DNA from 3 places in the Effusibacillus pohliae DSM 22757 genome. Region 2 is predicted to be linked to each of the others. Evidence: riboswitches for the same ligand, from Rfam matches in the RefSeq annotation. Region 2 holds a riboswitch; each other region holds the start of a gene.
What was found. Region 2 has a riboswitch for S-adenosylmethionine ahead of C230_RS0103365 (methionine ABC transporter ATP-binding protein). Riboswitches for the same ligand answer to the same signal wherever they lie in the genome.

Region 1: another riboswitch for S-adenosylmethionine. It lies ahead of C230_RS0104010 (trans-sulfuration enzyme family protein); the one in region 2 lies ahead of C230_RS0103365 (methionine ABC transporter ATP-binding protein).
Region 3: another riboswitch for S-adenosylmethionine. It lies ahead of metH (methionine synthase); the one in region 2 lies ahead of C230_RS0103365 (methionine ABC transporter ATP-binding protein).

The regions. Positions count from the first base shown of each region.
Region 1 is NZ_AQXL01000098.1:4,258-11,344, forward strand. Features, by position in the region: gene C230_RS0103985 (substrate-binding domain-containing protein) at 1-207, shown strand, start outside; gene C230_RS0103990 (adaptor protein MecA) at 447-1,043, shown strand; gene C230_RS0103995 (DUF441 domain-containing protein) at 1,079-1,531, opposite strand; gene comA (phosphosulfolactate synthase) at 1,591-2,445, opposite strand; gene C230_RS19395 (MFS transporter) at 2,567-3,859, opposite strand; SAM riboswitch class I at 4,021-4,154, shown strand; gene C230_RS0104010 (trans-sulfuration enzyme family protein) at 4,227-5,387, shown strand; gene C230_RS0104015 (trans-sulfuration enzyme family protein) at 5,384-6,523, shown strand; gene C230_RS22345 (hypothetical protein) at 6,579-6,743, shown strand; gene C230_RS0104025 (Glu/Leu/Phe/Val family dehydrogenase) at 6,840-7,087, shown strand, end outside.
Region 2 is NZ_AQXL01000093.1:156-7,242, forward strand. Features, by position in the region: partial or broken gene C230_RS19270 (transposase) at 1-29, opposite strand, end outside; gene C230_RS0103345 (cell wall hydrolase) at 497-928, shown strand; gene C230_RS0103350 (hypothetical protein) at 1,147-1,386, shown strand; gene C230_RS0103355 (MetQ/NlpA family ABC transporter substrate-binding protein) at 1,412-2,242, opposite strand; gene C230_RS0103360 (methionine ABC transporter permease) at 2,326-2,991, opposite strand; gene C230_RS0103365 (methionine ABC transporter ATP-binding protein) at 2,993-4,006, opposite strand; SAM riboswitch class I at 4,084-4,206, opposite strand; gene C230_RS0103370 (PilZ domain-containing protein) at 4,354-4,731, opposite strand; gene leuB (3-isopropylmalate dehydrogenase) at 4,922-6,004, opposite strand; gene C230_RS0103380 (2-isopropylmalate synthase) at 5,997-7,087, opposite strand, start outside.
Region 3 is NZ_AQXL01000113.1:44,053-51,139, forward strand. Features, by position in the region: gene C230_RS0107190 (type II secretion system F family protein) at 1-483, opposite strand, end outside; gene metH (methionine synthase) at 715-4,179, opposite strand; SAM riboswitch class I at 4,336-4,437, opposite strand; partial or broken gene C230_RS0107200 (ectoine/hydroxyectoine ABC transporter ATP-binding protein EhuA) at 4,769-4,972, opposite strand; gene C230_RS0107205 (enoyl-CoA hydratase/isomerase family protein) at 5,039-5,824, opposite strand; gene C230_RS19725 (DUF3054 domain-containing protein) at 6,125-6,502, opposite strand; gene C230_RS0107215 (hypothetical protein) at 6,597-6,794, opposite strand; gene C230_RS0107220 (aminotransferase class I/II-fold pyridoxal phosphate-dependent enzyme) at 6,867-7,087, opposite strand, start outside.

The DNA of each region.
Region 1 (7,087 bases), on a different contig from region 2:
TCCGTTCCGGAGCAAGTCAAAGTGGTGGCGTTTGACAATACCAGACTGGCAAGCATGGTGCGGCCGGAACTGACGACAATCGCGCAGCCGATTTACGACATGGGGGCGGTCGCGATGCGGTTTATGACCAAACTGATCCACGATGAACCGGTCGAGGAATTTTCCGTAGTTCTGCCGCATGAACTGCTGTTTCGCCAATCGACATAGGGGTGACCCGGGATGTGGATCCCCCTATAGACCGGATGGAGAAGAACTGGTACAATGAGTGCAATACATTCCATCTGCATTTTGTAAATCATTTAGGAAGCCTCTCTACGTACCGAAGGATTGCCTGTTGTTACGACGCTTCCGACTGACGGACGTCCGCTGCCGGAGGGGAGCGGCCGGCTCCTCTGCAGGATGTTGTGCAGAAGTCCCAACTCCCTTTTTTTAAAGGAGTGATCCGAATGGTAGTCGAAAGGCTTGGTCATAACAAGGTGAGGATCTTCATCAGCTATGAAGATCTCGAAGAAAGAGGCATCGACCGGGATGAAATCTGGCAAAATGGCCGTAAGGTGCAAGAACTGTTCTGGGATATGATGGAGCAGGCGTACCTGGAAGTCGGCTTCGAAGTGATCGGTCCGATTGCTGTGGAAGCGTTCACAATGCCGACGGAAGGCGTTGTTGTGATCGTCACGCAAGTTCCCTCGCTGCCGGAGGAAATTGATCATAAAGAGGAAATGGAAGCGGATGAGCCGATTATTTCGGTCGACGCATCCACTGCCCTGACGTTTGTATTTGACGATTTTGAACATGTGTTGAGCGCAGCCAGAATGGTGCATGCGTCGTTCGATTTGAACGCCTCGCTGTATCATTACAAAGGGCGTTATTTCCTCTACATCGACGAAGCGGAGATGGAGCAGGAGGAAGTCGACGCTTTGTGGTCGATTCTGCACGAGTATGGAACACTGTCCAACGTGACAAAAGCGGTTCTGGACGAATACGGAAAACTCATCATCCAAGACACCGCCTTTTTAACGCTCAATCAATATTTTGTGAACTAAGGAGACGGAGCCCCGTCTCTTTTTTTGTTCAGGCTCTAGCGGAGCCACAGATACATTTTCATCAACAAGGCGGTGATCGCGGCCGCCATCAAGGGGCCGACGGGGATCCCCTTGAAAAACACGATGCCGATGATCGACCCGATCACCAGCCCCAGCATCAATTGCGGTTCCAGTCGCAGCATGTTGAGTCCCTGCCCGTTCAGGTAGGTGGCCAGCACACCGCCGATGACGGCGAACAGTCCCGATACGGTGAAAAAGGTTCCCCACAAGTCTTTCGATTGGATTTTGCCGTTGACGAGCGGCACCAGCACGGAAATCATCAGGAACAACAAACCGATTTCCAGCCCGCGCCGTTCCAGCGTCGGGAAGAACCGCTGCAGATTCGACAGTTTCAAAATCAGCAAAACGCTGGCAGCGGTGGCCAAAATGCTGGCCCGACCGATGATGCCCACAATGATCAGCATGACGAGTATCATGTCTCCGGCCATACGCCCACCCCTTGTTCCGTCCATACAAATATATGGACAGGGGAACGGGGATATGCGAATCAAAATCGGGCGGTCGCCGGCAATAACGAATCATCGTCCGGCAATCGGTTCCTGCACATCGCCAGACGCAGCGTATCGCTGCGCAGCCCTCGGCGCAACGACTCGACCGTTATAATGTCGTGCGGAAACAGATTGCCGAGATTCACATTCGGGCCAAATTGAGCGATCAGCGCTTCTTGCTGCGATTTCAAGGGGGCTTCCCAGATAATGCAGTCGGCCGAGGTCAGCTGTTCCAGCAGGCGGTCGACATCGTCTTTGCGGATCGCCCCGCTCGCTTCGTAGATGCCTACATCCTTTCCGGATTCCCGTCCCTCAATAATCACTTTGAAAACACCGCAGTCCAGATCGTGCCGGATCAGTTCCAACTGTTTTTCGATAGGCAGGTGGACGCCCGATTCTTTTTTCCCTACTTCGCTCAAAACGAGAAATCCGATATGTTTCGCTTCCTGGATCAATTGCCGGCGCAGTTCGAGATCGATCGTGACCGTGCCGTCGGAAACTTCGATCGCGGTGAATCCCAGTTTTTTTGAAGTGCGCATGAAGTCCTTCCAACAACCTTGCAGCACGGCCGTCTCCAGTAAGGTTCCGCCCGGGTAGACATGAATGTCATGTTCCCGCAAAATATTGATTTTGTTTTGCAGCAGCGATTTCGAATAGAGCATCGATGTGCCAAAACCCAATTTCAAGAAATCGATGTAAGGGGCTGCCAATTCTGCCAGGTCCAACGTTTCCCGGATTCCCAGCCCCTTATCGATCACCATGCTGAGACCGCAAGTACGCGGTTTCAGGTTGCGGCCCGGTAGTGGATCACGCAGGACTGTGTCCCACGGTTTTTGTGGCAAAAAATCGTTCATCTCCCAAAACCCCTTTCTTTGCTGTTCTGTGCTGTGCAGGGAATCCCCGTCGGGGTTTGTCACCTCCTGGCGTTTACAACCTGTGGGCTCCATTATCGTATGCGAAAAACGGGAGCTGGTGTTACGCCCGTGCTTTTCGTTTTGCCAACAACTTCCGCAGGGATTCGGAGGCGATCGAATTGGGGGCGGGTGGGGATTCGGGCTTCTCCGCTGGGACGCGAATCAGCCACATCGCCAGCGCGGCGGACAAAAAGGCGAGCCCGGCCACCGACAAGAACATAACCAAGCGGGACAGGTCCATCAACCAGGTGAAGACGGGTGGCCCGATCGCCACTCCCAGGAATCTGACGGAGCCGTAAAAAGATGTGACGATCCCGCGTTCTTCCATACTGACGGCTGAGGTGATCAGCATATTCAGGCAGGGCAGCACGAGTCCCGTGCCGATACCGCTCATCACCAGCAATCCCAGCAAGACGTACGCGTTTGTAACAAAGGAAGCCAACCCGAGCGGGATCGCAATCAGCAGCATGCCAGTCACAATCAGCGTTTTCATCAACCTTTTTTGCTTTTTGATGTTTGCTCCCGTGATATAGGACGTCGACGACATGGCGAGCAAGGGAACCGCCAGAATGGCGCCTTTCAGCAGACCGTCGATCGCATATTTGTCTTCCAAAAGATGCGACAGATAAAACAATACGCCAAACAAAATGAAAAGTGCGCTGGCGCCTGCAAAGTAAGCGGTCAGAAGCCATTTCCATTCCCGTTTGAAAATAACCTTCAGCGCGCGCAGGTAGTGGGTTACTTTTTGCGCGGCTTTGTCCTTTTTTGGTTCCTTGATAAAAAACCAGATCGCCAAAGCAGCGGGCACGCACAACAGCGGAAACGCAAAAAAAACCGCAAACCAGGTGATCATCGAGAGCAGCACGCCGAGTATGGGACTCAGGACTTTTCCCAGCCCGTTCGATGCTTCGATGATGCCAAGCGCTTTGCTGCGGGCCGCTCCCTGGAAAATATCGCCTGCCAAAGCCATCGCGATTGGAGCAGTCCCGGCGGCCCCGATTCCTTGCAGCACGCGACCTGTCATGATCACGGCAAACGGTTTGGCAAACAAGAGCACGGCGATTCCCGCTAGCAATCCGCCTAACGCGTATAAGATAAGCGCCGGGATGATCACGAGTTTCCGGTTGTAGCGGTCCGACAAAAAACCGGCCAACGGGATGATGATGCCGGCGGGCACGGAGAACAGAGTGATCACCAAACTCGCCTGAAATTTGGTGATCTGAAGCTGCTCCTGCATCGTTGGCAGAATCGGAATCAGCATCGAATTACCCAGGACCATGATGAGCGGAACGCTTCCCAGGGCAATCAGAGACAGCAACGAAACTTTGGACCTGTCGGATGCCGTTTGCGCCATTCTGTTCAGTCCTTTCCTCGTTGTAAACCTAGTGTGTCGCGCCGTATCGGGGCTGATGCAGGAAGTTATTGACTCGCCACGACTGCCAGGCTTTAACGAACACCCCTTGACGAAACCGCCTTGAAGATTGTAAATTGTATCAAAAGAACAAAATCGATTGACTCTTATCCAGAGTTGGTGGAGGGACTGGCCCGATGAAGCCCGGCAACCTGAATCGATCCGGAAACGTGATTCGCGCGTTTCAGGTATGATTTGTGGTGCTAATTCCTGCAGGAGCGATCCTGAAAGATAAGAGGAGGACAGCGTGGCAATACCAGGTCTTTCTCTTGGGGGGAAAGACCTTTTTCCATGAAGAGGAGGAATGGACATGCGGATCGAAACACGGTTGGCACAAGCGGGAAACCGCAAGGATCCGGTGACGGGAGCTGTGTCTGTGCCGATTCATCACTCGACTACATTCGCCCATCCGGCGCTCGGACAGAGCACGGGGTTTGACTATACCCGGACTCTCAATCCGACTCGCAAAGTGCTGGAAGATACGATCGCCGATCTGGAAAATGGGGTGCGGGGGTTTGCGTTCGCTTCCGGCATGGCTGCGATCGCCTGTCTAGTGGAACTGTTCGAGCCAGGCGATCACCTGGTCGCTTCCAACGATTTGTACGGCGGTACCTATCGCTTGCTGGAACAGATTTTGCGTCGGAAAGGGATCGAAACGACCTACGTGGATACCGGCGATCTGGCTGCGGTGGAAGCGGCGGTTCAACCGAACACCAAGGCGCTGTTTGTTGAAACCCCGACCAACCCGACGATGAAAATCACCGATATCGCAGGTTGCGCTGCGATCGCCAAACGGCGCGGCGCGCTGACCATCGTCGATAACACGTTTATGTCGCCCTATTTTCAACGACCGTTGGATTTGGGGGCCGATGTGGTGCTGCATTCCGGCACCAAGTATCTGGGCGGCCATAACGACGTGCTATGCGGCCTGCTTGCGGTGAAGGACGAGCAATTGGGCGAAAAACTGTTTTTTTTGCAAAATTCGATCGGGGCTGTTCTCGGACCCCAGGATTGCTGGCTGATGATCCGCGGCCTGAAGACGTTGGCGCTGCGAATGGAAAAACATCAGGAAAACGCGCTGCTTGTGGCGGAATGGCTGTCACGACACCCGCAGGTGACAAAAGTCTATTACCCTGGTCTGCCGCACCATCCGGGCAAGCACATGCATGAAAAGCAGTCGTCCGGCTACGGCGGCATGCTGTCGTTCGAAGTGGCGGATGAAAGCATGGTGGAACCGATCCTCGGCAGTGTGAAACTGATTTCGTTCGCCGAAAGCCTTGGCGGCGTCGAATCGTTGATCACCTATCCGGCGAGACAGACCCATTTTGACATCCCGAAGGAAGTGCGGGAGGCGTACGGCGTTACGGATAGGCTCCTGCGCTTATCGGTCGGCATCGAACACTATCAGGACATTATCGCAGACCTGGAGCAAGCGTTGGAGGCAGCGAGATCCGAGGTGTCCGTCAGGTGAAATTTGAAACGCGCGTGCTGCATACGGGGGCGGAACTGGACCCGCGCACCGGCGCCGCCAGCTTTCCGATTTACCAGGCTTCGACGTTTCACCAGGCCGATTGGAACCAGCAGCAGGAGTTCGATTATTCCCGCTCCGGCAACCCCACCCGGAAAGCACTTGAGCATGTGATTGCCCAGTTGGAAGGGGCGAACTACGGACTTGCGTTTGCTTCCGGCATGGCGGCGATTACGAGCGTCCTGCTCACACTGTCCGCCGGCTCGCATGTTGTGGCGTGCGAAGACATTTACGGGGGAACGTTTCGGGCGTTGACGAGAGTTTTTTCCCGCTTTGGGATTGAGACGACGTTTGTCGACGCCGCCAACCCGGAAAAATTGGCGGCGGCGATCCGACCGAACACGAAAGCGATGATGCTGGAAACACCTTCTAACCCAACGCTGAAAATCATCGATCTGCAAAAAGCGGCCGACATCGCGAAAGCAAACGGGGTGCTGACGATTGTCGACAACACCTTTATGTCACCCGGCTTGCAGCGGCCGCATGAGCTGGGGATCGATGTGGTGGTTCACTCGGGAACCAAATTTTTGGGCGGTCATTCTGATGTGGTGGCGGGGCTGGTGACGGTGCGGGATGAATCGTTGGCAAAAGAAATATACCAGATCCAAAACGGGTTCGGCGCGGTGCTGGGGCCGCAGGACTGTTGGTTGCTGATGCGGGGCATCAAAACGCTGGCGGTGCGGATGAAACAAAGTGAGGAAACGGCGCTGCGGATTGCTCGTTATCTGGAGCGGCACCCGAAGATCAAACGGGTGTATTACCCGGGGCTCGAATCGCATCCGGGCCGGGAGATTCATCTCCGGCAGGCGGACGGGCCCGGCGCGGTGCTGTCGTTTGAACTGGCGGACGCCGAACAGGTGCGGCGGTTTGTCAAGCGGCTGCAGTTGCCATTGTTTGCTGTCAGCCTGGGGGCGGTGGAAAGTATTTTGTCCTATCCGGCGACCATGTCGCACGCGGCGATGCCGCGAGAGGAACGGATCCGCAGGGGGATCAGCGACGGCTTGCTGCGTCTGTCGGTGGGGCTCGAGAGCGCGGAAGACCTGATCGGGGATATTGAACAGGCTCTTATGGGATTATAAATAAAAGCGGGTGACGCGGAACTTGCAATCTTGATTCTGAAGGAGCGGAAAAACAATGGAAAAACAGACTCCCGCATCTGCCAAATCGTTCATCATGGCGGACAGTCCGGACGATTTTGCCGGCAAGGTGCCGAGCGGCGCGCAAGGAGATCCGCAGACGTTGGTGGAACAGGACAATCCGGACGATGTGGAAATACCCGATCCAGCTTTGAACCAATAAAAATATTCGTAGACATGCTTTCCTAATAGAAAGTATCGCGTTATACTTATATTTGCATGTCTTTATTTCGATGTTGTTCACAAAGGTGGTCAAAGCATGAGCAATCAGGGAAACACACAGAAGCAGGAAGAAACGTTAAACGTACTCGCCCAGACCCAGTTGGTGATCAAGGAAGCGCTCAACAAATTGGGGTATGGGGATGAGATGTACGAGCTTCTGAAAGAACCGTTGCGAGTGTTGACGGTCCGCATTCCTGTCAGGATGGATGACGGAAGCGTTCGGGTGTTCACTGGTTATCGCGCACAGCATAATGATGCGGTTGGGCCGACCAAGGGGGGCATCCG
Region 2 (7,087 bases):
GCGGAAAGGGTAAGATGGAAGTGAGTCATTTCGATTCCTCCTTGGGATATTGTTGTAGACAAACTCCATGATTCCCAAAAAGAGGATTGAAATGACTCTTCCTATTTCAGATCCTTTTTACACATAATACCGGACACAACTTACATTTGACACGTTACTCCTTTCGCAAAATATTAGATCAGAAATACAACAACATCATGCTCAAATGTCTATAAATAAAAATTCATGTTCAACCTGAATTTTTGTTCAGGTTGACGGTTGGGTCAAAACACACCATACTCTGGATTTGCCCACACCTCTTGGCTCGGTCTAATCCTGTGCCGCCCCTTTTGCGGCCCTAATTTTGTTCAGGCAATCCGCAACTGATTTTTCCCGCTGGGCTAGGGCAAAACCCGTTCCCCAATCTGGCATCCACTCCCGCAATCGACCGATTGCGCCAAAATCATCGGAACAGGATAAGCTCCCATTTCGTACAGTGAAGTGTGAGGTGAAGACGATGGCTGTCATAAGAGCAACCTCGGCACATATCGCGCTGTTGGGACGGTTGATGCGGGCGGAAGCGGAAGGGGAAGGAAAACTGGCGATGCTGCTGGTCGGGAATGTCGGAGTCAACCGGGTGAAATCGAACTGTCTCGATTTCAAGCGGATCCGCACCATCCCGCAAATGGTGTTCCAGCGGCCGGGGGGTTTTGAGGCGGTAGAAAAACCGTATTTTTGGTCCGTCAAAGCTCGTGACCTCGATAAACGGTTGGCCCGCCGGTGCGTGAACGGGGAGAGGTTTCATCCGGCCATGAGCGCATTGTGGTTCTTTGACCCGGGCGTGCGCCGTCCCTGCCCGCCGCGCTGGTATGCCCAAAGATTGGCTGGCCGCTACAAATCCCACTGCTTCTACATGCCGCGTCCAAGGGATTGTCCCAGAGTCTTTTAATGGAAGTTCGTCATATAATGGAGATTCATCACAGTGGCCCGGGTCGTCCGGGCTGTTTCATTTTGCGGCAGCCGCCAGCACCCAGTCCACTGCTACCCATTTATGTGCGGACAATCAACCAAACGCCCTCGCAGCCAATACAGTAGTCAGTGAATTCACTTTGCGGGAGGAGTGCACGGCATGCGCTGTGTCACCGCCGTTGGAGGTAATATTCCAGAATGATCCAGTTTATCAAATTCGTCACCCTAGATGACAACGGAGATGAAGTGTGCATCCCTTACGGCTATCCGGTGCGGGGCAACAAAATCGGCCAATCGCCAAACGAAATCTCCCCGCAAACGGCGAAAGAATTTATCGCCAACCACCACCCTGAATATTTAAAGCAACCGCGGCTGATCGGGGTCGACATCAACGGCAAATGGTTCACGGCGGAAGAGATCAAAAAAAATACCACCTGAACCGATCAGGTGGTACATGGTTTCGTTAAAACGCCGGAACAACAGCACCTTGATACTTGTCTTCCATAAACTTCTTGACTTCCGGAGTATTCAACGCTTTCGCCAGCTTCTGGATGGCATCCGAATCCTTGTTGTCCGGGCGCGCCACCAGAATGTTCACATAGGGCGAGTCTTTCCCTTCGATCGCCAGAGCATCCTTGGTCGGCACCAGTTTTGCCTCCAGCGCATAGTTCGTGTTGATGCATGCCAGGTCCACTTCGCCCAGCGCCCGCGGCAGCATGGCGGCTTCCAGTTCCTTAAACTTCACGTGCTTCGGGTTTTCGACAACGTCCTTGACAGTCCCTTTGATGCCGACGCCATCTTTCAATTTAATGATGCCGTTTTTCTCGAGCAGCGCCAATGCCCGCCCGCCATTCGTCGCATCGTTCGGAATGGCGATCGTCGCGCCGTCTTTCAACTCGTCCAGTTTCTTGATTTTCTTCGAGTAGACGCCGAATGGCTCAATGTGGACGTTCGTGACTTTGACCAGGTTCATTTTTTGATCCTTGTTGAACTGATCCAGGTACGGCGTGTGCTGGAAAAAGTTGGCGTCCAGTTGCTTTTCGAACACCTGAACGTTCGGCTGCACATAATCGTTGAACACCTTGATGTCCAGGTTGACCCCTTGCTCTTTCAATTTCGGTTTGACAAATTCGAGAATTTCCGCATGCGGAACGGCGGTTGCGCCAACCTTCAATGTCACTTCTTTCTTGTCGCCGCCGGCTGCCGGAGCAGGTGCCGCGGTTTCCTTCTTGCCGCATCCGGCCAGCGAAAATGCAAGTGTAAGCGACAATACGGGTACGAGCCATTTTTTCATATCCGGTTTCTCCTTTCGATGTTTGCCATTCTTACTTCATCTATACCAATCGGTGCTCCCGCCCTGTAGCAGCCCACCGCTTGCTATTTCCGGCTGAAACGGTGCACCAGGCGGTCTCCCGCTGTCTGCAGAATCTGCACCAACACCAGCAAAACCGCGACCGTTACCAGCATCACATCGGTCTGGAACCGTTGGTAGCCGTAGCGGATCGCCAGGTCTCCGAGTCCACCGCCGCCGATTACACCCGACATCGCGGTATAGGAGACGAGCGCGACGGTTGTGATCGTAATCCCCGCGATCAGTCCAGGCCGTGATTCAGGCAGCAACACGTTCCAGATGATCTGCCAGTTGGAAGCTCCCATCGACTGGGCCGCCTCAATCACGCCGCGGTCCACTTCGCGCAGCGATGTCTCCACTAACCTTGCAAAAAACGGGGCGGCGCCGATCACGAGCGGCGGAATCGATCCCTGCACGCCAAGCGATGTGCCGACGATCAGTTTGGTGAATGGGATCAACAGGATCATCAGGATGATGAACGGCACCGACCGCAGGATGTTGACGACAAACGAGACGATCGAATAAAAAATCCGATTTTCCAGTAGCTGTCCCCTTGATGTCAGAAACAACAGAACGCCGAGCGGCAACCCGATGAGCACGGTGAACAAAGTGGACAGCCCCAGCATCGTCAGCGTGTCGAGCGTTGCCGTCGAAATCTCTTCCCAGTCGACGTTCTCAAATGTCCATTCCATTTCAGATCACCTCCACTTTCAGCCCGTGCTGGCGCAACCGGTCGATCGACTGCTGAACCTGCATCTGCCCGCCTTCCAGTTCAACAACCAACTGCCCGTAGGGCGTGTCTTTCATGCGGGAAATCGTGCCCTGCAGAATGTTAAACGATGCACCGACCTCCTGCATCGTCCGGAACAAAATCGGCTGATACGTCTGCTCGCCCAGGAATGTAATCCGCACGATCGTGCGATGACCGGCCGATTTTTCACGGGCGATCACCTGCTGCAGTTCGAGCGAGTCGACCACCTGTTCAACAAATTCGCGGGTTGTCGGGTGGTGCGGTTTCAAAAACACGTTAGCCACCGGCCCTGCCTCAACAACCCGGCCGCCGTCGATCACCGCCACCCGGTCGCAGATCGAGCGAACCACATGCATTTCATGCGTAATCAACACGATCGTAATCCCGAATTGGCGGTTGATGTCCCGCAGCAACGTGAGGATCGAATTGGTCGTCTGCGGGTCAAGCGCCGATGTCGCTTCATCACACAAGAGCACTTTCGGATCGTTCGCCAGTGCTCTGGCGATGCCGACCCTCTGTTTCTGGCCGCCCGACAATTGCGCCGGATACTTGTCCCGATGCGCCTCAAGGCCGACCAGCGCCAATAGTTCGCCGACTTTCCGGTCGATCTCCGCCTGCGTGCGCTTCGCCAGCTTCAACGGAAACACGATATTGTCCGCGACCGTGGCGGACGACAGCAGATTGAAATGCTGAAAAATCATCCCGATCTGCCGACGTTCCTCTTGCAGCCTGCGTCCGTCAAGCGCTGTCAGATTGACTCCATCGACGGTGACTGTGCCGGATGTCGGCCGCTCCAGCAGGTTGATGCAGCGGATCAGCGTGCTCTTGCCGGCGCCGGAATGGCCGATGACGCCAAAAATTTCACCTTTTTCTATGGACAAATCGATTCCGCGCAAGGCGGGAACCGAATGTTTGCCAACCCGGTACTCCTTGTGCAAATTGCGCAGTTCAATCATCCGTACTCACCTCCGTTTGCCTCAACAAAAAACCCCTTTTTCACAGATTGAAAAAGGGGTTGCCAGACGACTTACCCTTCTCATCTGCCAGGATTTGTTATATCCTGAAGGAATTGGCACCATGTCGCTCATCCGCATCATCCTGATGAGCCGGTTGCCGGGCTTCATTGGGCCTTTCCCTCCGCCTCTCTTGATAAGAAGATCTTCCTGTCAGTCTATTTAATTGTAGATTAAAAAATTCAAACCTGATTATATCCGCTTCCTATCAAAAAGTCAATCAAAAATCTTGATAAAAAATTATATTATATATTGGAATAAAATTAATTGTATGAAAACGGAGGCAATCCTTATTCGGTCATGTACTTTTCTTTTTTCCGGCGGCGAATTTGCAGCTGGTTGATCTGCATAATCAGGTTCTTCTGTTCTTTTTCTTCAAAGAAAATAAACTCCGCCCCGTATAACAGCAGACTGTCTTCCGGCTTCTTCCAGACCAACTGACCGTAGACATTGATCTTTTGTTCCGGCACGTCGATCGCAAACTGCCAGATCAGCATTTCGCTGACGGGCAAATCCCGGTCCGACAGAAAGCAAAGACCGCCGCCGGATATGTTTTGCACTTCCACTTCAAACTCTTCCCCGATCGGCAACAGTTTGCTCCCCAGTTTGCGCAGGCGCAGCGAACAAAAAGCGGTCAACGGAACGCGGAAAAATTCTCTCTGCTTCATGCGATTTGACGTTCCTCCCATTTTACCCCGAACACCCTGCCCTGTTTCACTCGATCTAATAGTGCTATTAATTTATATCAGCAGGGATTTGCCCTCTAGGTGCTGGAGTCCTATTTTGTCAAGTTCGATCCCCTGTCGATGAAAAAAGGCGTTTCCCGCAAAGGGAAACGCCTGTTACAACATTGGGATGTTATACGATCGGGACTTTTGCACTAATCCGTTGGACGATCAGGTCTCCCATGCGGGAGGTCGATACGGTCGGTTCAGCGGGGCCTGCCAAATCGGCAGTTCGTACCCCTTCCGCCAGCACCTCTGCCACCGCTTGTTCGATCACGGTCGCTTCCTGTTCCCAACCGAATGAGTGCCGTAGCATCAGTGCCGCGGACAAAATCATGCCGAGCGGGTTGGCGACGCCCTTGCCCGCGATGTCAGGGGCAGACCCGTGAATCGGTTCATACAGGGCGACGCCCGCTCCCAGGCTGGCAGACGGCAGCATACCGATCGAACCGGTCAGCATGGCCGCTTCGTCCGACAGGATGTCGCCGAACATGTTCTCCGTCACGATCACATCGAATTGGCGTGGATTGCGAATCAACTGCATGGCGCAAGTGTCGACTAGGATATGATCGTACTGGACATCCGGATACTCCTTGGCGATCCGCTCGACTGTCTCGCGCCAGAGGCGGGACGATTCCAGGACGTTCGCCTTGTCGACCGAGTGCACCCGTTTCCTTCTCGTCCGCGCCACTTCGAACCCCATCCGGACGATTCGCTCGATTTCGCCGGTCGTGTAAACGAGCGTATCGGTTGCCACTTCGCCGCCGACCGCCGGTTTCCTGCTTTTCTCACCGAAGTAGAGACCGCCGGTCAGCTCCCGCAAAATCAGCAGGTCGACGCCAAGCAACACTTCTTGTTTCAAAGTGGAAGCGTGCAGCAGCGGTTCAAACGCGCGAACCGGCCGCAGATTCGCGTACACACCGAGTTCCTTCCGCATCCGCAGCAGACCCGTTTCCGGGCGCAGATGACCGGGGTTGTGATCCCACTTCGGCCCTCCGACGGCAGCCAGCAGTACGGCGTCTGCCGCTCTGATGCCTTCCAGGGTCTGTGGAGGAAGCGGATCGCCAAACCGGTCGATCGCATCCCCGCCGATCGAAAATGTTGCAAACTCGAAGCTACGGGAGAAGTGGCGGCCGACCGTCTCCAGCACTTTCACGGTCTCGGCGGTGATTTCCGGGCCGATGCCGTCTCCCGGCAGCAGTGCGATCTTAGGCATGCACATCCACCTGCTCTTTCCGGCGTCTGAACTCTTTGCCGAGCGTGTCCATCCGCTTGATGATCATGCGGTTGATCGCATCCAGGTAGGCGCGGGCGCTCGCCTCCAGCACGTCGGTCGAGACGGCGCGGCCGTTTGCCACAATGTCGCCCTGACGAACCTGGACGCGCACCTCGCCGAGCGCATCCTGGCCGCCCGTCACCGAATCGATCTGGTAGTGCAGTAGTTCGACCGGCTCATCGGTGATGCGGTCGATCGCCCGATAGATCGCGTCCACCGCACCGTTGCCAACCGCCGCTTCCTGCAGCAGCCCTTTTTCATCATCGTGCAGTCCGATCGTCGCGGTGGGAACTCCTTGCGTGCCGCACGATACGTGCATAAACTCCAAACGATAGGCCACCTGCGAAGAGTCGACTTCGTATTCGAGCAGCAGGGACAGGATATCTTCGTCGGTCACGTATTTTTTCTTGTCGCAGAGATCTTTGAACTTGCGGAACACGTTATTCAACGCTTCGCCTTCCAGTTCGTAGCCGAGCGACTTGATGTGCTCCTTGAACGCGTGGCGGCCCGAGTGTTTCCCAAGTACCAGTTTGGTGTCCGCCATGCCGACCGTTTCCGGACGGATGATTTCATAGGTCGATTTTTCCTTTAACATGCCGTCCTGATGAATCCCCGATTCGTGGGCGAATGCGTTGGCTCCGACGATCGCTTTGTTCGGCTGGACGACCATGCCGGTCAGCTTCGATACCAGCCGGCTGGTGCGGGCGATCTGCGAGAGATCTAGACTGGTCGCCGCCTGGTACACATTCGGCCGGGTAGCAAGCGCCAGCGCCACTTCCTCGATCGCCACGTTACCGGCCCGTTCGCCGATCCCGTTGATCGTTCCCTCGATCTGATCGACGCCCGCCGCGATGGCGGCCAATGTGTTGGCGGTCGCCAAACCGAGATCGTCGTGGCAATGGGCGGACAATTTGAGCTTCTCAATCCCCTTCGCATGTTCCCGAACGTACCGGAACAAGTGGGCGTATTCCTCCGGGGTCAGGTAGCCAACCGTATCGGGAATGTTCAACACGGTAGCTCCCG
Region 3 (7,087 bases), on a different contig from region 2:
CTGTCGTTCGAAAAAGTTCGCCATCCGGTCCAACATGGTTTCCAGTTGCCCGGCGTATTCCCCGGCCCCGACCATGTGGACAAACATCTCGGGAAACACGTTTTCGTGTTTGGCGAACGACTCCTGCAGCGACATTCCTTGCCGGACGTCCTGCTCGACTGCATGCAGCGCTTTCTTCAAAAGCCGGTTTTCCGTCTGTTCGGCCAACACCTGAAGCGATTGGGTAACGGAAACACCGGCGCGGATCAGAGTGGCAAACTGGCGGCAGAAAGGCGCAAATTCCTGCAGCTTCACGCGCCCGCCCGCAAGCAACCGAACGTTGATCTGCCGCTTGAGGCCAGCCTCGGCCCTCGGCGAAAGTTGCGTCGGAAACAGTCCCTGCTTGCGTAATTCGGCGGCAGCAGCTACCTGATCGGCGGCTTCTATGTATCCGCGCAAGTTCTTTCCGGCACGGTTGACAGCTCTGTAACGAAATTGAGCCACCGAAAGCCTATCCTCCCCCACTGCCAACTTCATCGATTGCAAAATGATTGCGCAATGATCGGTTTCCCCTAGTGTTAATTATACTCGATTGTCAAATGGAAGGAAATATAAAATTCGATAAAATTCGTCAACCCCGTTTGACTTTCCTAGTATCTGCCGACAAGTCTGCCACTAAAAAAGACAGAGTGCATCATGGCACTCTGTCTGCTGTGCGGCTTTGCTTCCCATGTTTTACTCAACATTAAAGTATCTCGCTTCCGGGTGGGCGAACACCATCGCTGAAACGGACGCTTCCGGGTCCATCATGCAGCCTTCCGTCAGATGCACACCGATATCTTCCGGTTGCATCAAGCGGAACAATTGCACCTGATCGTCCAGGTTCGGACAAGCCGGGTAGCCGAACGACACGCGAATCCCCTGATAGCGGGCGCCAAACCGCTCCTGCATCGTCATCTCCGGCGGATCGGGGAATCCCCACACATCGCGCATGATCTGGTGAATCCGCTCGGCGAACGCTTCCGCCAACTCCAACGCCAAAGCCTGAATCGCATGCGACCGCAGGTAATCGCCCCTGTCTTTCCATTCATTTGCCAGTTCTCGGACGCCTTTGCCTGCCGTCACGACCAGGAAGCCGACATAATCCATCACCCCGCTGTCCACCGGTTTCAGAAAATCGGCCAGGCAAAGGTACGGAGCCTGCTTCTGCCGCGGGAACGAGAACCTCTCGATCACCTTCGAATGATCCTGCGGATCATAGATCAGGATGTCGTTGCCCGCCGATTGCGCCGGAAAAAACCGGTACATTCCGTGTGCCCGGATGATTCCCTGCTCCTTCGCTTCCCGCATCAGCCGGTCGATCACGCCCATCAATTCGGCCGCTTTCGGATCCCCTTCCGCTAGCAACTGCTCGACGTTTCCTTTCACGCCCAGGTGCTTTCCCAACAGCATCCGCAGGTTCAAATACGGCTGCAGGAACGAGATCGGGTAATCGCGCAGCACATGCCGTTCAAAATCGGGCGGGACAAACACCGGTGCGTCCCGGTTGACATTCGACCGCCCGGCCGCCGGCGCTGCTTCCGCCCGGCCGTCCGTCCCGCCTTTGCCCGCTTCCATCACATACGATTGTTGGATGTCCCGCAACTCCTGAATCAACGCTTTCCGCTGCTCTTCATCGCTTAACCGGTTGGCCAGTTCCAGCCCGTCCATCGCATCTTTCGCGTACAGAACCAGCCCGTTGTACTCCGGCGCGATCCGCGTGTGCGTGAACTTACGGGTGAGAGCGGCGCCGCCGACCAGAATCGGCACATCAATGCCCGCTGCCCGCAGGTCCTGGGCGGTCGTTACCATCTGCTGCGCCGATTTGACCAACAGCCCGGACAGGCCGATCGCATCCGGCTTCTCCTTGCGATAGGCCTCGATCAACTGTTCAGGCGGTACCTTAATCCCCAGGTTGATCACCTGATAGCCGTTGTTCGACAGGATGATCTCGACCAGATTTTTGCCGATGTCATGCACGTCTCCCTTGACGGTCGCGAGCAAAATCTTCCCTTTGACGGCCGCCTCCGCCCGCTCCATGAACGGTTCCAGATAGGCGACCGCCGCTTTCATCACTTCCGCACTCTGCAGCACTTCCGCGACGATCAACTGGTTGTCGTTGAACAGCCTGCCAACTTCCTCCATCCCTTTCATCAGCGGGCCGTTGATGATCTCAAGCGGCGCATACCGGGTCAGCGCCTCGTTCAGATCGTCAATCAGGCCGTCCTTGCTGCCTTCCACCACATAGTTCGCCAACCGTTCTTCCAGGCTGAGGCTGGACACTTCCTTCACCTGGGCCGTCTTTTTCTCCCGGTAAAAAGCGGTGAATCGGGCAAGAGTCTCGTCATTCGTATGGAACAGCAGCTCTTCCGCCAGCCGCCGCTCCTCTTCCGGAATCGACGCATAGCGCTCCAGCTTTTCCGTGTTCACAATTGCATAGTCGAGACCCGCTTTCGTACAGTGATAGAGAAACACCGCGTTCAGCACTTCGCGACCGGCTGGCGGCAACCCGAACGATACGTTGGAGATCCCAAGGATCGTCGCACACTCCGGCAGTTCCCGCTTGATTAGGCGGATGCCCTCCACCGTTTCCGGGGCCGCTCCGATATACTGTTCATCGCCCGTGCCGACCGGAAACACAAGCGGATCAAAAATAATGTCTTGCGGATGGACGCCATATTTGTGGACCAACAGATCGTAGGATCGTTTGGCGATTTCCAGCTTTCGCTCGCGCGTCACCGCCATCCCCTGCTCATCGATCGTTCCGACCACCACCGCCGCCCCGTACCGGTTGATCAGCGGCGCCACCTCCGCGAACCGCTTTTCCCCGTCCTCCAGGTTGATCGAGTTGATGATCGCCTTCCCTTGCGAATGTTTCAATCCCAGTTCGATCACCCGCGCATCGGTCGAATCGATCATCAACGGCACTTTTATTTTTTTGACGACAAACGGCAGGAATTTTTCCATATCGCCGTACTCGTCCCGGTCCGGGTCGGCCAGGCAGATGTCGATGATATGCGCGCCTTTTTTTACCTGGGCCCGGGCGATTTCCGCCGCGTCCTCATACAATCCGCTGGCGATCAACGTCCGGAACTTCTTGGATCCGATGACATTGGTCCGTTCCCCCACCAACAGCGGGCGGTTGTCCGCCTCCAGATAGACGGTTTCGATTCCAGAGACAGCCGGCAGGTGGCCGCACGCCGGTTGCCGCGGCTTGTAGTCCTTCAACGCTTCCGCCAACGCCCGGATATGCTCCGGTGTCGTCCCGCAGCAGCCCCCCGCAATGTTCAGCCAACCGAGCTCAGCGAAACCGGCCATTTTTTTCGCCAGCGCTTGCGGCGATTCGTGGTAATGGCCGTTCTCATCCGGCAGCCCGGCATTCGGATAGCAACTGACCCCGCACTGCGCCAGTTCGGACAGGGTCCGCAAATGGTCGCGCATGAATTCCGGCCCAGTTGCGCAGTTCAGCCCGACGGTAATCGGCTTCAGGTGTTCGAGCGAGATGTAGAACGATTCGATATTCTGGCCTGCCAACGTGGTGCCCATCGGTTCGATCGTGCCGGACAGCATCAGGGGCAAGCGGACGCCCAGCTCCGCAAACGCTTTTTGAATCCCGATGCCGCCAGCTTTCACATTCAGCGTGTCCTGTGCCGTTTCCAAAAGCAGCACATCGACGCCGCCCTGAATCAGCGCTTTCGCCTGTTGGTAATAATTTTCCACCAATTTTTCAAACGTCGTGCCGCCCGTCACCGATAACGTCTTGGTGGTCGGTCCCATCGCTCCAGCTACGAAACGGGGCCATTCCGGCGTCGAGTATTTTTTTGCCGCCTCCACCGCCAGCCTTGCCGCCGCCCGGTTGATCTCGTCCGCCCGCTCCTCCAGGTTGTATTCGGCGAGCACCAGCCGGGTGGCACCGAACGTGTTGGTCTCGATAATATCCGCCCCGGCATCCAGATACTGCTCGTGAATGCGGCGGATCACATCCGGCCGCATGATGTTCAGGTACTCGTTGCACCCCTCGTACGCTTCCCCGCCAAAATCGGCCGCCGTCAGACCGGCCTGCTGAATCATCGTGCCCATCGCGCCGTCGAGAATCAGGATTTTTTTCTTCATTTGTTCCAATATCGGATGTTGCGACACCTTTCCCGTCTCGCTGCTCATGTTCGGTTCCCCTCTCCCCGTCAAATCCCAATCGTTCTCACCTGAAAAGGAAACTCGGCTAAAAGCGCCTGCATCCGTGCAGGCAACGCCGAGTTGATCGTCCATGATCAAAAGCCCTCTCCGGATCCGAGAGGGCTGAACGTTCACAGTTGGCTCCTCCTATCTTCCAGAACGCGTTCTGCTGGAATTAGCACCGTGTGCGCACACCGGTTGCTGTGGTTTCATCGGGCCAGATCCCTCCACCACTCTGGATAGAAGTTATGACAAATCGTTTTTCGATTTTTTATTAGTTTGCACTGAAACCGGTGGTTGTGTCAAGGGTGATCACCGGCTCTCATAGCTTGAGAAAGAACCATTTTTTCAATTTCAATAACCCCGTATCCACATTACTTATGATATCCTATCTACAAAAACAATTATACAGAATGTTTTATGTTTTTCAACTATATAATACACAAAAACTATTAATATAATCCCAATGAATTATAGAAAAACTTATTCACAGCGATTCCTCTAAGGCGTTTTCTGTGAGGAAGAACGATGGAATAAAAGTTATAGTATGTAGAAAGTGAATTCGTATGTCCATATTCACGCCCCGGTCGATAAACACGACCTTGTCGGCCGCTTCACGGGCGAAGTTCATCTCGTGGGCGACGACCACCATCGTCATCCCTTCCTGCGCCAGCTCTTTCATCACTTTCAGGACTTCGCCCACCAACTCCGGGTCGAGGGCGGAGGTCAGCTCGTCAAACAGCAACACGGCCGGTTCCATCGCCATCGCGCGTGCGATTCCCCCTCCTGCTGGCCGGTATTGCCATCAAAAAGAGGCATGCCGCCCGGCATGCCAGTGACCATGTTCCTATTTTCCGACAAAATTCGGTTTCCGCTTCTCGAAAAACGCGGTGACGCCTTCCCGGTGATCGGCCGTCTTGCCGCAGATCGTCTGCCCGGCCGCCTCCGCTTCCAGCATCGTCGCCAGATCGTTTTCGAAGCTCTTGTACATCGTCCGTTTGATCAGCCCGAGTGCCGTCGTCGGAGATTGGGCCAGCCGCTCCGCATACCGTTGCGTTTCCCCGGCAAACTCGCTGTCCGCCACCACCCGGTTAACCAGCCCGATCCGCAGCGCCTCCTCGGCGCCGATCGAATCGCCGAACATCGCCAATTCCATGGCGCGGCTGAGCCCGACGATCCGCGGCAGGAAGAAATGGCTGCCCGCGTCCGGCATCAGACCGATTTTTACAAACGCCATGGAAAACGTGGTGCTTGCCGCTGTGATCCGCAAATCGCAAGCCAGCGCCACTCCGAGTCCCGCACCGAACACGGGGCCGTGCAAAGCGCCGACAATCGGCTTTTCGAGCTCCGCCATCCGAAGCAGCAACCGGTTGTACGTCCGCTGCAGATAAGCCCCGTGGTCGAGCGAAGCCACATCTTCCGCGCTGACGCTTTTCAGATCCGCTCCCGAACTGAATCCTGGCCCGTTGCCGCGAAGCAGGATACAACGTACGTCCGCGTCCTCCGCCGCGCGGTTGAGCGCGTCAAACAGTTCTTCATGCATCTGCAGATTGAACGCATTGAACACTTCTGGCCGGTTGAGTGTGACAGTCGCCAATTGATTCGCTTTCTCAAACAAAACGGTCTCGTACATTTCGCTCTCCCCTCTCCTCTTGCGCCTATTGGTTTACAGTCTACGATCCTTCGTCCTACTTCCGGCACCATCTTCCGACCGGACGGTAGGCAATCCACCTTTTAACATGGCAGATCGCACCCACTTACATAATAATACGCTTTACCGTACTCTTGCAGTCCTCCGCTGAGGCAGGCAAGCGGGTCTCGAACACGCCATCAGGCGGCGCATTCGAGACTGGTCGATCCATGCGCTCGGCAACATGGAGTACAACACTACGAATTTTGGGTACCCACACAGGCAAGCCTTTTCTCCTACAAATTACGTGTTCAGCCACCTTGCCAGCCAGGTGAACAGGAACCGCCAGACAAACAGCAGCACAAACGTCGAGATCATTGCCACTACAAGAAACGGCACCTTAATCCCCTTTCCCAAAAAGAGTGCCCGCAGCGCCAAACCGGCCGGGATGGCGATTGCCCAAACGGGCAATGTCCGTTTGAACATCGCCGCAAACGTTTCGTAATGACGCATGTTGTACAGACCAAAAATGAGAGCAACCACACCCCACGCGATCATAAACGGAGCGGCCGTTTTCAGCGTTCCGCCCAGCGTGGTGAACGTCTTGTGTTCCGATTGCCCGATAAACGCAAACAGAATCAGCATCAGCAGGTCGCCGATCAGCAAAATCCACCGTTTCAACCATCATTCCTCCGTTCTCCACTCAACTTATTTTTGCTACGAGAATGATTGTACCACAAAACAAAAAAGAACCACCCGGCAATTCGGGTGGCAGTCACATCTCCTGCCGTTTCCGTTTCGCGATCGCTTTCAGTATGGCGATCAACACGCCGTAAACCGCGGTCGCCAGCAAGGCGACGAGAACCCCGCGCGGCGTGCGCAACGCCAGATACAGCAGCAGATGAAATACAAAAATCAGCGCCAGCCAAATCTCCATCCGGATCGTATCGATGAACCCCCAAAACGAATGCATCAACCGTTCACCTCCCATGCCGCAAAATCGACCGGGCCGCCGCCCAACCAGACCGCCGCCCGACTGGCCCGCTCAGGCCCACTTCCAGATCGCCTCGCACAACCGATCGATTCCCTTGACCACATTTTCGTAGGCGGTGGTCAACGACACCCGCACGTACCCCTCACCCGTCTCGCCAAACGCGGTACCGGGTGCCACCACCACCGAATACTCGTCCAGCAGCCGGTTGGCAAACTCAAGCGACGTCATTCCGCCGGGAACCGGCACCCAAAGATAGACGGCGCCTTGCGGTT